DNA from 4 places in the Streptomyces sp. NPDC002926 genome. Region 3 is predicted to be linked to each of the others. Evidence: riboswitches for the same ligand, from Rfam matches in the RefSeq annotation. Region 3 holds a riboswitch; each other region holds the start of a gene.
The links. Region 3 has a riboswitch for cyclic di-AMP ahead of ACWDZ6_RS14105 (M23 family metallopeptidase). Riboswitches for the same ligand answer to the same signal wherever they lie in the genome.
Positions count from the first base shown of each region.

Region 1: linked by a shared signal. The riboswitch ahead of ACWDZ6_RS12860 (NlpC/P60 family protein) and the one ahead of ACWDZ6_RS14105 (M23 family metallopeptidase) in region 3 are both predicted to bind cyclic di-AMP.
Region 2: linked by a shared signal. The riboswitch ahead of ACWDZ6_RS18600 (transglycosylase family protein) and the one ahead of ACWDZ6_RS14105 (M23 family metallopeptidase) in region 3 are both predicted to bind cyclic di-AMP.
Region 4: linked by a shared signal. The riboswitch ahead of ACWDZ6_RS24280 (transglycosylase SLT domain-containing protein) and the one ahead of ACWDZ6_RS14105 (M23 family metallopeptidase) in region 3 are both predicted to bind cyclic di-AMP.

Region 1 covers NZ_JBSFUK010000005.1:279,573-283,082, forward strand. The annotation lists gene ACWDZ6_RS12855 (hypothetical protein) at 1-258, shown strand, start outside; gene ACWDZ6_RS12860 (NlpC/P60 family protein) at 383-1,561, opposite strand; cyclic di-AMP (ydaO/yuaA leader) riboswitch at 1,564-1,726, opposite strand; gene pcrA (DNA helicase PcrA) at 2,015-3,510, shown strand, end outside.
Region 2 covers NZ_JBSFUK010000010.1:174,007-177,516, forward strand. The annotation lists gene ACWDZ6_RS18595 (transglycosylase family protein) at 100-990, shown strand; cyclic di-AMP (ydaO/yuaA leader) riboswitch at 1,257-1,439, shown strand; gene ACWDZ6_RS18600 (transglycosylase family protein) at 1,443-2,126, shown strand; gene eno (phosphopyruvate hydratase) at 2,424-3,510, shown strand, end outside.
Region 3 covers NZ_JBSFUK010000006.1:108,469-111,978, forward strand. The annotation lists gene ACWDZ6_RS14095 (M16 family metallopeptidase) at 1-39, shown strand, start outside; gene ACWDZ6_RS14100 (M16 family metallopeptidase) at 57-1,424, shown strand; cyclic di-AMP (ydaO/yuaA leader) riboswitch at 1,638-1,799, shown strand; gene ACWDZ6_RS14105 (M23 family metallopeptidase) at 1,813-2,583, shown strand; gene ACWDZ6_RS14110 (GntR family transcriptional regulator) at 2,797-3,474, shown strand.
Region 4 covers NZ_JBSFUK010000019.1:15,540-19,049, forward strand. The annotation lists gene ACWDZ6_RS24270 (hypothetical protein) at 608-769, opposite strand; gene ACWDZ6_RS24275 (hypothetical protein) at 877-1,017, opposite strand; cyclic di-AMP (ydaO/yuaA leader) riboswitch at 1,737-1,897, shown strand; gene ACWDZ6_RS24280 (transglycosylase SLT domain-containing protein) at 1,900-2,706, shown strand; gene ACWDZ6_RS24285 (DUF6893 family small protein) at 2,727-2,843, opposite strand; gene ACWDZ6_RS24290 (hydrogenase maturation protease) at 2,854-3,402, opposite strand; gene ACWDZ6_RS24295 (hypothetical protein) at 3,399-3,510, opposite strand, start outside.

The sequences.
Region 1 (3,510 bases), on a different contig from region 3:
GGAGAGGCGCGCTTCATCCCGGCGATGCTGCACGGCGCGCTGACGATGCTGGTCACGGGCGTGGTGCTGGTGGGCCTGAACCAGGCCGACGACCAGCCGGTGAACAACCTCAAGATCGGCATCAAGATGGCGGTGCTGATCGTGATCCTGGGCCTGGTGTATGTGAAGCGGGACGAGGAGAAGGTGGACAAGGCGGTGTTCGGGGCGGTGGGCGGACTGACGGTCGCGAACATCTTCATCGCCACGCTCTGGACGTGAGAGCGCCGCTTCTGATGTGAGAGCGGCGCTCCCGATGTGAGAGCGGCGCTTTCCGTACGTGACAACGCCTTCCGTACGTGACAACGCCCGGGCGCGGTCGGGCCCGGGCGTTCCACTTGTTCCGTTATGCCGGACGCACGCTGCCGTAGATCGGCATGTAGTAGATCGACTCCTCGCGGACGTTCGCGCCGGGCTTGGGCGCGTGGATCATCTTGCCGTCGCCGATGTAGATGCCGACGTGGCTGATGTCGTCGTAGAAGAAGACCAGGTCACCCGGGAGCAGATCCTTCGTCGCGACCCGCGTGCCGACCTTCACCTGGTCCCAGGTGGTGCGCGGCAGATCCACGCCGGCCGCCTTCCAGGCGGCCTGGGTCAGTCCCGAGCAGTCGTACGAGCTCGGGCCCGTCGCGCCCCAGACGTACGGCTTGCCCAGCTGCGAACGGGCGAACGACAGGACCTTGTCGGCCTTGGCCGCGTACCTGCTGTCGGCGGTGCCGGATCCCGTGCCCGTGCCTGCGCCCGGCTGCTCCTGCTCCTGGCGCTTTCGTTCCGCCTCCGCGTCGGCGCGGGCCTGCGCCTCCTCCTTGGCCTTGGCCTCGGCCTTACGGCGGGCCGCTTCCTCCTTCTCGCGCTCGATCGCCGCGAGCCGCGCCTTCTCCTCGGCGGTGAGCTTCGACAGCAGCGAACGCGCCTCGCTCAGCTTCGCCTGGACTTCCCGCTTGCTGGTGCGCAGCGCCTGCTGGGAGTCCGTGAGCGACTCGAGACTCTTCGTCGCCTCCGCCCGCTGCTTGGCGGCCGCGGCCCGCTGGGTCTCGTAGTCGTCGATGACGGTGCGCTGACGGTCGGTCATCCGGTCCATCAGCTGGGTCTGGTCGAAGTACGCCTGGGGGCTGTCCGCGAGCAGCAGCGCCGCGGTCGGGGTGACCGCGCCGGTCCGGTACTGCGCGGCCGCGTAGTTGCCCAGGGTGCGCCGGGACTCGTTCAGCTTGTCGGTGCGCTTCGCGGCGTCGTCGAGCAGCTGGTCGACCTCGCGCCGCTTCTCGTCGGTGGATTCCTTGGCCTTGTTGTACTTCTCGGTCGCGGTTCCGGCCTGCCGGTACAGGTCGTCGACCTTCTTCTGCACCTCTTCGACGGAGGGCTTCGGCTCGGCGGGCGCGGCGTTGGCGCTCTGCGTCGACAACAGGGTGACGGAGGCGAGGGCAGCCGTCGTGAACCCGACGGCGGGGGAGTTGGCGCGTAGACCTGCCATTCCGGCAATTCCGGTACGGGCACGCGGTTTGCGATGCGACGCCAAGGCCGGCATCTCCTTCTTCCGTGGACCGCCTACCGGGTTAGCTGTCGGGTTCGGGCGGAACGGAAGATCGCCCTACGGACCGAGAAAGACAGGTCCGATTCACCCCGGTTGTGCATGGTGGGTCCCCGGTTCCGAACTCCCGTGAGGGAAGTCCGAATTCGGCGCAGGCCGCCCGATTCGGCGTGAGTCGCCAGGGGGGGTACGGGCCGCCTGATCGAGCACGGTAGCCAACTCGTGTGGCTGCTGTGAAGGTTGATGTTCGATATGTCCGATACATTTTCGTGACCTTGGCGACTGAGTGGGGAGTCGCTCAGGGGTCGGCGCCGTACGGCATCGCAGCGGAGTGGCCCGGTCGCGCTGCGTCGCCGGTGTTGCCGCGGAAGTCGCTGCCCGGATCGCGACCGGAGTCGTATCCCGATGCGGCCGCGGGCTGTCACTGCGGCGGCCTAGACTCGTAGAGCGATGAGCAGCCTCTTTGACGACAGCTTCCTGGCGGACCTCCGGCCCAGCGCGGAGCAGCACCCGCCACCGCCCGAGGACTCGGCCCCGGAGGAGATCCCGGACGATCTCTTCCAGGGTGCGTTCGACGTGCCTCCGGCCCGGGACCCGTACTACCGCGACGGCGCCCCGCGCACTGTCGTGGACCCCGCCGCCCTGCTCGAGGGGCTGAACGAACAGCAGCGTGCCGCCGTCGTGCACACCGGGTCACCGCTGCTCATCGTGGCAGGGGCGGGGTCCGGCAAGACCCGGGTGCTGACCCACCGGATCGCACATCTGCTGGGGACCCGCAGCGTGCACCCCGGCCAGATACTGGCGATCACCTTCACCAACAAGGCCGCCGGCGAGATGAAGGAACGCGTCGAGCAGCTCGTCGGGCCGCGCGCCAACGCCATGTGGGTCATGACCTTCCACAGCGCGTGCGTCCGCATCCTGCGCCGGGAGTCCAAGAGGCTCGGCTTCACCTCGTCGTTCTCGATCTACGACGCCGCCGACTCCAAGCGCCTGATGGCACTGGTCTGCCGCGATCTGGACCTCGACCCGAAGAAGTTCCCGCCGAAGTCCTTCAGCGCGAAGATCTCGAACCTGAAGAACGAGCTGATCGACGAGGAGACCTTCGCCGACCAGGCTGATGGGGGTACCTCCCAGGACGGAGGCTCTGGGGGAGGTTTTGAGAAGACGCTCGCCGAGGCCTACCGCATGTACCAGGCGAGGCTGCGCGAGGCCAATGCCCTGGACTTCGACGACATCATCATGACCACCGTCCACCTCCTCCAGGCCTTCCCTGACGTCGCCGAGCACTACCAGCGGCGCTTCCGGCACGTCCTGGTGGACGAGTACCAGGACACCAACCACGCTCAGTACACGCTCGTACGCGAGCTGGTGGGGACGGGTCACGAGGACCTGCCGCCGGCCGAGCTCTGCGTCGTCGGCGACGCCGACCAGTCGATCTACGCCTTCCGCGGCGCGACCATCCGCAACATCCTCCAGTTCGAGGAGGACTACCCGGACGCGACGACGATCATGCTCGAACAGAACTACCGCTCGACGCAGACGATCCTCTCCGCCGCCAACGCCGTCATCGAGCGGAACGAAAGCCGCCGGCCCAAGAACCTGTGGACGAACGCCGGCGCCGGCGCGCAGATCACCGGCTATGTCGCGGACACCGAGCACGACGAGGCGCAGTTCGTTGCCGACGAGATCGACAGGCTGACGGACGCGGGCGACGCGAAGGCCGGCGACGTCGCCGTCTTCTACCGTACGAACGCCCAGTCCCGTGTCTTCGAGGAGATCTTCATCCGGGTCGGGCTGCCGTACAAGGTCGTCGGCGGAGTGCGCTTCTACGAGCGCAAGGAGGTCCGGGACGTCCTCGCGTATCTGCGGGTCCTCGCCAACCCCGAGGACAATGTTCCGCTGCGCCGGATCATCAATGTCCCCAAGCGGGGTATCGGCGACCGCGC
Region 2 (3,510 bases), on a different contig from region 3:
CGAATGCCGCTACGTTCACCGTCGTCCCACCAGTCACGTCTGCGGCAGGTCCGCAGGCATGGCTGTTGTCACGTCTGTAGTCACGCGAAAGGCAACCGCATGCGCTCCGGGAACGGACGACACCGCCGACCCCGCCAGGCTCCGGCCATCGTCGTCGCGGCAGGAGTGACGGGATCGGCCATCGCCATCCCGCTGCTCGGCGCCGGGTCGGCCTCCGCCGCCGATGCCGCCACGTGGGACCGCGTCGCGGAGTGCGAGAGCGGCGGCATGTGGAGTGCCGACCTCGGCAACGGGTTCTACGGCGGTCTGCAGTTCACGCAGGAGGCCTGGCAGGACTTCGGCGGGACGGCGTACGCGCCCACCGCCGACCTCGCGAGCCGCTCCCAGCAGATCGCGGTCGCGGAGAAGGTCCTCGACGCGCAGGGTCCGCAGGCGTGGGCCACCTGTTCGCTGATCGCGGGGCTGGCCAACGACGGCGCCGCGACGGGCGTCGACCCCGGCGCCATGCCGTCGCCCGGGCAGAGTGCTCCCGCACAGTCGGCCACGACCGCGAAGCCCTCCGCCGGGGCCGCCGAGTCCGCCGAGCCGTCCGCGGACCCCTCCGCGCCGTCGACCCCCAAGGCGTCGACCCAGCCGTCCGGGTCGGCGGATCCGGGCACGGGGCAGGACGCCGACGCCGACAGCGGCACCGGAAAGCACCGTGGCACCCCGGAGGAGACAGAGCCGGGCAATACGGACAATCAACGCGAAGATGCCCGCCATGCCTCGCGGGGTGACGGTGCGGCACGTGACGAGGCCGGCAAGACAGGCAGTGCGGACGCGGTGCCCGGCGAGTACACCGTCCGCCCCGGCGACAGCCTGTGGGCCATCGCCGACGAGCAGAAGCTGGCCGGTGGCTGGTCCGCGATCTACGAGGCGAACCGGAAGACCGTCGGTATCGATCCGGACCTGATCCACCCTGGCCAGAGCCTCGATCTGGATCTGAGGTAGCGGCAGTTAGCGGATATATGTCCGAGTTTGACCAAGTGAGACATGGGTCTCTTTGTCCCAACTGACATATCTCGCCCCCCTGATTGGGTCGTTCCGCTTCTCACCTGCGAAAACGAGAGTTCCCCGAGTGGCGGAATGGGCGATTTCTCCCCGATGTTCGTCTTTGAACATCGGGGAGAGCTGTGTCTACGGTCTGAACCGCTCGCCACCGCGGGCACCACTGACCGTCACGCCGAATCCTGCCGCCGGTCGGGGGGAGCAGTCGTTCGCACAGAGCGCCGAAGGCAGGAGCGGGGGACCCAAGGTAAGTGCCGGGCCCGGCCGTTGAGAGCAGTACGCAACGGCCCACGGACCGGCTTGGGGTGAAGCCGCGCGCCACGACGCGCGGCCGGGCAACTCACTTGGCCCGAACCCGACAGCTCACCTCGCAGGCGTCGGTGAGGAGTCGTTCCATGCTGTTTTCCAGCAAGAGCAAGCACCGCCGCCCGGCCGCCTTCAATCGGACTGCCCGTATCGCCGCGCTCGCCGGTGTCACCGGTGCCGTCGTCGCCGCCCCGCTGATGGGCGCCACCTCGGCCTCCGCCGCGACCGCCTCCGAGTGGGACCGGGTCGCCCAGTGCGAGGCCGGCGGCAACTGGTCCATCAACACCGGCAACGGTTTCTACGGCGGCCTGCAGTTCTCGGCCTCCACCTGGGCCGCGTACGGCGGCACGGCGTACGCCTCCTCCGCCGACCAGGCCTCCAAGTCCCAGCAGATAGCGGTCGCCGAGAAGGTTCTGGCCGGCCAGGGCAAGGGCGCCTGGCCCAACTGCGGCGTCGGCCTGTCCAACACCCCCTTCGACGGCGGCTCCGCCGACTCCGGCACCACGCAGAAGGCGCAGCCCGCCCCGAAGCGCGCCGAGGCCCCCACCACGCGCTCCGAGCGCCCCGCCGCCCCGGTGAAGTCCGCGAAGCCCGCCGCCAAGGGTTTCAAGAAGGGTGACGGCGAGTACAAGGTGAAGGCGGGCGACACCCTCGGCACGATCGCCGAGACCCAGAAGGTCAAGGGCGGCTGGAAGAAGCTGTTCGACCTCAACAAGGACATCGTCGAGCGCGCCGACGTGATCTTCCCGGGCCAGCAGCTCCACCTGAGCTGACCCCGGGTCCCCAACGCCCCGGTCCGGCGCGTCTTCCCCCGTACGCGCCGGGCCGGGGTTCTGTCTGTCCCCGGCCGGGTTCTGTCCCCGGCCGGTACCGGTGGCCGCGAGTGTCTCCGTCGGCTCCCGTGGCGTTACCCGCAGGTAGTTCACGTGCTGTTTGTCCTGCGTCGCGAGTCTTCGCGCCGTTTTTCGTCCCAGCGGGCGGGCAACGGCCGACCGACGCCGTGGAGCCGGTTAGGCTCATGTCGCAAGGCCAAGAGACCCTGCATTCTCAGCGTCACATCCCAGAAGGAGATGCTCGTGCCGTCCATCGACGTCGTCGTAGCCCGGGAAATCCTGGACTCCCGAGGCAACCCCACGGTCGAGGTCGAGGTTGGCCTCGACGACGGCAGCACGGGCCGTGCTGCTGTTCCGTCCGGCGCCTCCACCGGTGCGTTCGAGGCTCTTGAGCTCCGCGACGGTGACCAGAACCGCTACCAGGGCAAGGGCGTGGAGAAGGCTGTCCTCGCCGTCATCGAGCAGATCGGCCCGGAGCTCGTCGGCTACGACGCCACCGAGCAGCGCCTGATCGACCAGGCGATGTTCGACCTGGACGCCACTCCGGACAAGTCCTCCCTCGGTGCCAACGCCATCCTCGGCGTCTCCCTCGCCGTCGCGCACGCCGCCTCCGAGGCGTCCGACCTGCCGCTCTTCCGCTACCTCGGCGGCCCGAACGCGCACCTGCTGCCCGTTCCGATGATGAACATCCTGAACGGCGGCTCGCACGCCGACTCCAACGTGGACATCCAGGAGTTCATGATCGCGCCGATCGGCGCCGAGTCCTTCTCCGAGGCTCTGCGCTGGGGCGCCGAGGTCTACCACACCCTCAAGTCCGTCCTGAAGACCAAGGGCCTCTCCACCGGCCTCGGCGACGAGGGCGGCTTCGCGCCGAACCTGGAGTCCAACCGCGCCGCCCTGGACCTCATCCTCGAGGCCATCAAGCAGGCCGGTTACGCCCCGGGCAAGGACATCGCGCTCGCGCTCGACGTCGCCGCGTCCGAGTTCTACAAGGACGGCCTGTACGAGTTCGAGGGCAAGTCCCGCTCCGCCGCCGAGATGACCGAGTACTACGAGGAGCTCGTGGCGGCCTACCCGCTCGTCTCCATCGAGGACCCGCTCTTCGAGGACGACTGGGCCGGCTGGAAGGTCCTCACCGACAAGCTGGGCGCCAAGGTCCAGATCGTCGGCGACGACCTGTTCGTCACCAACCCGGAGCGTCTGGCCCGCGGTATCGAGGACGGCGCCGCGAACGCCCTGCTCGTCAAGGTGAACCAGATCGGTTCGCTGACCGAGACCCTGGACGCCGTGGAGCTCGCCCAGCGCAGCGGCTTCAAGTGCATGA
Region 3 (3,510 bases):
AGCGACGAGAACGACGAGCACGAAGGGGCGGACCAGTGAGCGACGCTGCCGTGACCATGGAGTTCCACCCGCAGCCGACGGCCGGACCGGCCCGCCCCTGGGCGTTCCCGGCCCCCGAGCGCGGCACGCTGGACAACGGCCTCACCGTGCTGCGCTGCCATCGCCCCGGCCAGCAGGTGGTGGCCGTCGAGATCTGCCTCGACGCCCCGCTGGAGGCCGAGCCCGAGGGCATCGACGGCGTCGCCACGATCATGGCGCGCGCCCTGTCGGAAGGCACCGACAAGCACACCGCCGAGGAGTTCGCCGCCGAGCTGGAGCGCTGCGGCGCCACCCTCGACGCGCACGCCGACCACCCGGGTGTCCGCATCTCCCTGGAGGTGCCGGTCTCCCGGCTGCCGAAGGCGCTCGGCCTGCTCGCCGAGGCGCTGCGCGCGCCCGCCTTCGCCGACAACGAGGTGGAGCGGCTGGTACGCAACCGGCTGGACGAGATCCCGCACGAGACGGCCAACCCGGCCCGCCGTGCGGCCAAGGAGCTCTCCAAGCAGCTCTTCCCGGCCTCCCTGCGTATGTCGCGCCCCCGCCAGGGCACGGAGGAGACCGTGGCCCGGATCGACTCCGCGGCCGTGCGCGCCTTCTACGAGGCGTACGTCCGGCCGGCCACGGCCACCACGGTGATCGTCGGCGACCTCACCGGAGTCGACCTTGACGCCGTGCTCGCCGAGACCCTCGGCACCTGGACCGGCAACAGCGCCGATGCCCGTCCCGTACCGCCGATCACCGCCGACGACACCGGCCGTGTGGTCATCGTGGACCGCCCCGGCGCCGTCCAGACACAGCTGCTGATCGGCCGCATCGGCCCGGACCGCCATGACCGCGTCTGGCCGGCCCAGGTGCTCGGGGCGTACTGCCTGGGCGGCACCCTCACCTCGCGCCTCGACCGCGTGCTGCGCGAGGAGAAGGGCTACACCTACGGCGTACGGGCCTTCGGCCAGGTGCTGCGCTCCGCTCCCGACGGGTCGGGCGCGGCGATGCTCGCCATCAGCGGCTCGGTGGACACCCCGAACACCGGACCGGCGCTGGACGACCTCTGGAAGGTGCTGCGTACGCTCGCGGACGGGGGTCTGACCGACGCCGAGCGCGATGTTGCCGTGCAGAACCTGGTGGGTGTCGCCCCGCTGAAGTTCGAGACAGCCGCCTCCGTCGCGGGCACGCTCGCCGACCAGGTCGAGCAGTTCCTCCCGGACGACTACCAGGCGCAGTTGTACGTGCGCCTGGCCGAGACCGGCACCGTCGAGGCGACGGCCGCGGCCGTCAGCGCCTTCCCGGTGGACCGACTTGTCACGGTGCTTGTCGGCGATGCCTCGCAGATCGAGGAGCCGGTCAGGGCGCTCGGCATCGGCGAAGTGACGGTTGTCACAGGCTGATTGGGCTTATCCGGCAAACAATTCAAAACAGGCAAACGGAACCCCGGCCTCCCTGGTGATGCCGGGGTTCTGCTTTATGCCCGTTTTATTGGAGAGCCTGCCTGTCTGGCCTGTGGCATGCGCTACAAAAAGAGCTGTCTGTTTGGTGATTGAAAGACGGCCCGCCTAGCGTCGGTCCGGCTGTCCGCCGTAGCCCGCCGCATCCGCGGCATCGGACAGTCATCGCCGAGTCCCCGTCAGGCGCGAGCCTGGGGAGCCGGGGACCCACTCAGTCCCTGGGGTGAATCGGGCGCCTTCGCACCTGCGGAGGGGCCTGTAGGAGACCTTCCTGCTCCGAACCCGTCAGCTAACCCGGTAGGCGAGAAGGAAGGAAAGGACCAGCCACTTCATGGCGTTCACCCGTGCCACCGGGAAGCACCGTGCCCCGAGCCGAATGACGCGCAAGAAGGCGAACATCGCCGGCGTCGCCGCTCTCGCCACCACCGGCGTCATCGGAACCCTCGCTTCCCCGGCACTCGCCGCCGACACCGGCGCCGCCACCGTCGAGGACACCGGCCTGACCCAGATCGTGGCCGCCGACTCCCTCGCCGAGCAGATCGCCGACCAGGCCGCCGCTCAGAAGCAGGAGGCCGCCGAGGCCGTCGCCAAGGCGAAGGCCGAGGCCGAGGCGAAGCGGAAGGCCGAGGCCCGCGCCAAGGAGGCCCGTGAGGCCAAGGAGCGCGCCGCGCGGGCCGCCGAGCGCAAGCGCCTCAACTCCTTCGTGGCCCCGATCTCTCACTCGTACGTCTCCACGGGCTACAAGACCGGCGGCGCCATCTGGTCCTCCGGCAGCCACACCGGCATCGACTTCCACGCCGCGTCCGGCACGACCGTGCACGCGGTCGGCTCCGGCACCGTCGTCGAGGCCGGCTGGGGCGGCGCGTACGGGAACAACATCGTGATCAAGATGAAGGACGGCTCGTACACGCAGTACGGCCACCTCTCGTCCATCGGCGTCTCGGTCGGCCAGTCGGTGACCCCGGGCCAGCAGATCGGCCTCTCCGGCGCGACCGGCAACACCACTGGACCGCACCTCCACTTCGAGGCCCGCACCAGCCCCGAGTACGGCTCCGACATCAACCCGGTCGCGTACCTGCGCGCGCACGGCGTCAGCGTCTGACCCGACGGCGGGGCCGCTGTCCGGTCCCACGTGCTTCCCGAAGGCCCCGGCTCACCGCCGGGGCCTTCGGTGTTTGCCCGCTCCGCCGGAGTTCTGGCCAAAAGATATCCATGGATTCCGGTCTCCCATCGGAAAATCCCGCGCATTGCAATAGAGTCACTGAACAGACGTCAGTCGGCTGCGTTTCGCGCGGATTAAAGCGGAGGTTCGGTCATGCGCATTCCCGCGCACTCGGTATGCACGGCGATCCGCGACGACATCGTCTCCGGTGTATTCGAGCGCGGCAGCCGGCTCACCGAGGAGCAGCTGGCGCGCCGCTACGGCGTCTCCCGGGTCCCGGTGCGCGAAGCTCTGCGCACGCTGGAGTCCGAGGGCTTCGTCACCACCCGCCGCCACGCCGGCGCCTGTGTCGCCGAGCCCACCGAGCAGGAGGCCGCCGACCTCCTGGAGATCCGGATGCTGCTCGAGCCCATGGGTGCGGCGCGCGCCGCCCAGCGGCGCACCGAGGCACATCTGAAGGTGCTGCGGGGCCTGGTCAGGCTGGGTCAGGAGCGGGCCCGCCGTGGTCAGGGCGAGGACCTGCGGTCACTGGGCGGCTGGTTCCACGAGACGCTCGCCCAGGCCTCCGGCAGTCCGGGCCTGATCGCTCTGCTCACCCAGCTGCGGCACAAGATCGCCTGGATGTACACCGTCGAGCAGCCGGCCACGCCCGTCGAGTCCTGGATCGAGCACGGCGCGATCGTGGACGCGGTGGCGCGCGGCGACGCGGAACGGGCGCGAGGGCTGACGGCCGTGCACGCCGAACGGGCCGCCGCCGCGCACCGGCTGCGCCGTCCCGAGCGCGTGAGGACTTCGCAACATGCCGTAAACATCGCGAGTGCCCGCCATTAACAGGCGCGCCGTATACAAAGGATAGATATTCGCGGG
Region 4 (3,510 bases), on a different contig from region 3:
ACCGAGCGCCGCCTTCCGGCGGCCGGCTGCTGCCCAGCCTGGCCGGCCGGCCACGGCTCCTTCCAGCAACTCACGCACTAAGGGGCGAGATCATGGACTACTGCCTCCCCTGCCGCCGCGTCCTCAACGGCGCCGTGACGTGCCCGGAGTGCGGCGCATACGACTCCGCAACAGCACCGCCGAGCGATCGGAGCGGCGGTGGTGCTCCGACAGTCGACACGATGGTGCCGGAGATCCTGTTCAGCGAGGGACCGGGCTCGTTCGAGTCCCCCGAGCCTCTCTGGTCCCCCGCTCCCTCGGCAGATGTGCCCGCAGCCCGGGGGCGCCATCCGCAGCGATTGAAGAAGTACGGCGGGCGGACTCTTGCCGCGGCCGCCTTCGCCATGCTCGGCGGTCTGGCCGCCGTATCGCTGCTGCCCGAGCACTCCGCCGGTGCCCCAGGAGCAGCGCCGGGCCCGGAACGGGTATCCCCCGACGAGCCCGAGCCCGAGCCCCACGTCACCAAATCACCGAAAGCCACGCCGGAACGGCCGGCCACGCACCCGGCCCGAGGGAGTGTCCGGGACCGGAGCAGTGGTACGCCTCGGCGCCCCAGCGCGACGGCCACTCACCGGGAATCAGCGGCATCCACGACTCCCACAGCCACCACCAGGCCGCCCGTGAGGGCCAGGCCGACCCCCCGCCCCTCCAGTGGCCGCCCCAGCCACTCGGCCTCGCCGACGCCGACTCCTTCCGCAAGTCCTTCCGGCAGTGTGAGCACCTCACCCACGGGCACTCCTGCGCCGAGCACCAGTGGCCCAGTGACCGATGCCCAGAGGGAACTGACGAAGCTGTTGCTGCCGAAGCGACACTGAAGCGGGGCGGTCGGGGGCACGATCACCAGCAGGTGATCGAAGGTTCGGGTTCGCCGTGCCGCTGGTCGTCGTCGGCAGCCTGGGTGCCGCTCGCCATGACGGAGTAGCCGTCCAGCGCTCCGTTTCGACGGCTGCCCGGTGGCGTGGGAATCGCGGCGGCCATGAGGCTGATGTCCAGGACGGGGCCGTCGTTCGACAGGTCACGGGTCTCCGCCCCGGCACAGACCGAGGGCCGTCGAAGCCTCTGTGCTCGCCGAGTGCCGCACGCCCGTGCCCGCCGAGCGCTGGAGCCGTTCGACACCCGCCCTGCCGCCGGGACCCGGCGGCAGGGCCCCGGCACACCTGCGCCACCCGGGCGCGTACGCCGTGCGGGCAGCGGTGGTCGCCTACCGGTCTCGGGGGGCACGTCGCCACAGGACAGCCAGGCGGAGAGGCGACCCCCAATTACTACCCAAACGGACAGAATCTACCCATAGAGGGCGCTAATGCATTTATAGCGCGAATGTGGGGACTAAATGCTCATCTTCGAGGACAACTCCGCCCATGCATGTCCGGAATGAACGTTTACTCGGCATTGCTCTCGACGTCCATATTGCAGGAAAACATGCGACTTGTCGTGCATTTTCGCGGCGGCGCAGGGCCGGCCATCCCGCATCGAAACCCGTGATATGGGTCACGTCCTCGACAGTGCGCGAAGGGCGCCGATCCGGCCCAGTCCCTTTCCATAGAAGCGAGTTGAGTTTCCCGTCCTCGGTGGATCGCGTGATTTTCCGCGGCTGATTCCGCCGCGCGGATTGCAGTGGTGAATTCAGGGCTTGTTCAATCCAGCGCTTTTCGCTTACGGTCGCCGCAATCCGGACGGAACGCCGAATCCTGCCGCCGCCCGGCAAACCACCCACTCACTTACGGCAGGAGCGGGGGACCCAGGTAAGCCGCCGATCCGGAATCCGGAACGGCTCGGGGTCAAGTCGCATTCCTACCGCGGCCGGGCATCTCCAGCCCGAACCCGACAGCTCACCTCGCAGGCGACGGAGAGGAACTCATCATGCCCGCAAAGGGTAAGCACCGTCGTCCCAAGTCCAGCCCGATCACCCGGGGCTTCGTCGCCGCGGGTGCGGGCGGTGCCGCACTCGTCCTGCCGGTGATCGGCGCGACCACTGCCGGCGCGGCCCAGCCGACGGCACATCCCGTCACAGCCGCAAAGGCTGTGGCCCCGGCCGCCGCGGGCACCACGCACGTCGCCGCGAAGAAGGCCCTGCCCACCACCTATTCCGTCGTCGTGGGTGACTCCCTTGCCAAGATCGCTCGGGCGCACTCCCTGAGCGGCGGCTGGATGCAGCTGTACAAGGACAACCGGAGGGCAATCGGCAGCAACCCTTCGCTGATTCACTCGGGTCTCCAGCTGTCGGTCGGCAAAAAGGCCAAGGTGACCCCCAACACGTCTTCCCCGGAGGATCGGGCCAGCCGCTCCGTGCAGAGGAGCACGCTGGCCACCAAGGGCGCCACCACCGCCACGAAGCCCGCGACCTATGCGAACAACCTCGACGGCTGGATCCGGGAGTCACTCGCCGTCATGGCCAAGCACGGCATCCCCGGCTCGTACGACGGCATCCACCGGAACATCATGCGCGAGTCCTCGGGCAACCCGCGGGCCATCAACAACTGGGACTCCAACGCCGTGGCGGGAACACCGTCCAAGGGGCTCCTGCAGGTCATTGCGCCGACGTTCCTCGCGTACCACGTGCCCGGCACGTCGATGGACAGCTACGACCCGGTCGCCAACATCACCGCCGCGTGCAACTACGCCGCCGACAAGTACGGCTCCATCGACAATGTGAACGGCGCCTACTGAGGCCTGTCACCACCGTCGTGTCACATCTTGCGGATGCGCAGATAGCGCATGACGTCCGGCAGGAGCTGCTTGACAACAGCAGCCACAGCCGTCGCGGCAGTCGCGGCGGCCACGCTGCCAATGATCGTCTTCTTCATGCTCTTCTCCTCACTTCGCAACCTCGCCGACCGCAGCCGGTGGCGCGGACGATTCGTGCCTGCCGTCCCGTACCAGGCCCATGATCAGCCGTACGGCCTCCGGCACGGCGGCGGCAACGGGCGGACTGAGACCGATGCCTTCCTCCACACCGGCGGGTTCACATCCCACTACCAGGGTGCGCCGCGGCGGCCGAGTGCCGGTGCCGGCGCAGAGGGTCCCCAGGAGCGCCAGGACCGCGTCGGGGGACATCCGGTGGCCGTCCAGCAGGGCGGTCTCGGGCTCGATGTCGCCCGCGCTGTCGGCTTCGATCAGATACACCGTGCCGGGCTCGCCACCGCGCGCCGTGGCATCGACCAGGACGAGGGTGTCGTAGCCCTCGAGAAGCTCGTACGCCAGGTGTACGCCCCGTACGCCGAAGTCCACGACCTCGGCGTACTCGGGCAGCTGTTCCGCGGCCAGCCTGCGCACGGTCTCGACGCCGAAGCCGTCGTCGCCGAGGAAGATGTTTCCGACCCCGGCGACCAGAATCCGGTCGCTGGTCCGGTCGGGGCGGCTCATGCGTCCTCCAGGGGGGCGACCTCGTCGGGCTGGAAGTACAGGAAGCGGCCCTGCTCGCGGCGGATGTCGGCTCCTGGATCACCCTCGACGGTCACTGCCAGGTGCACT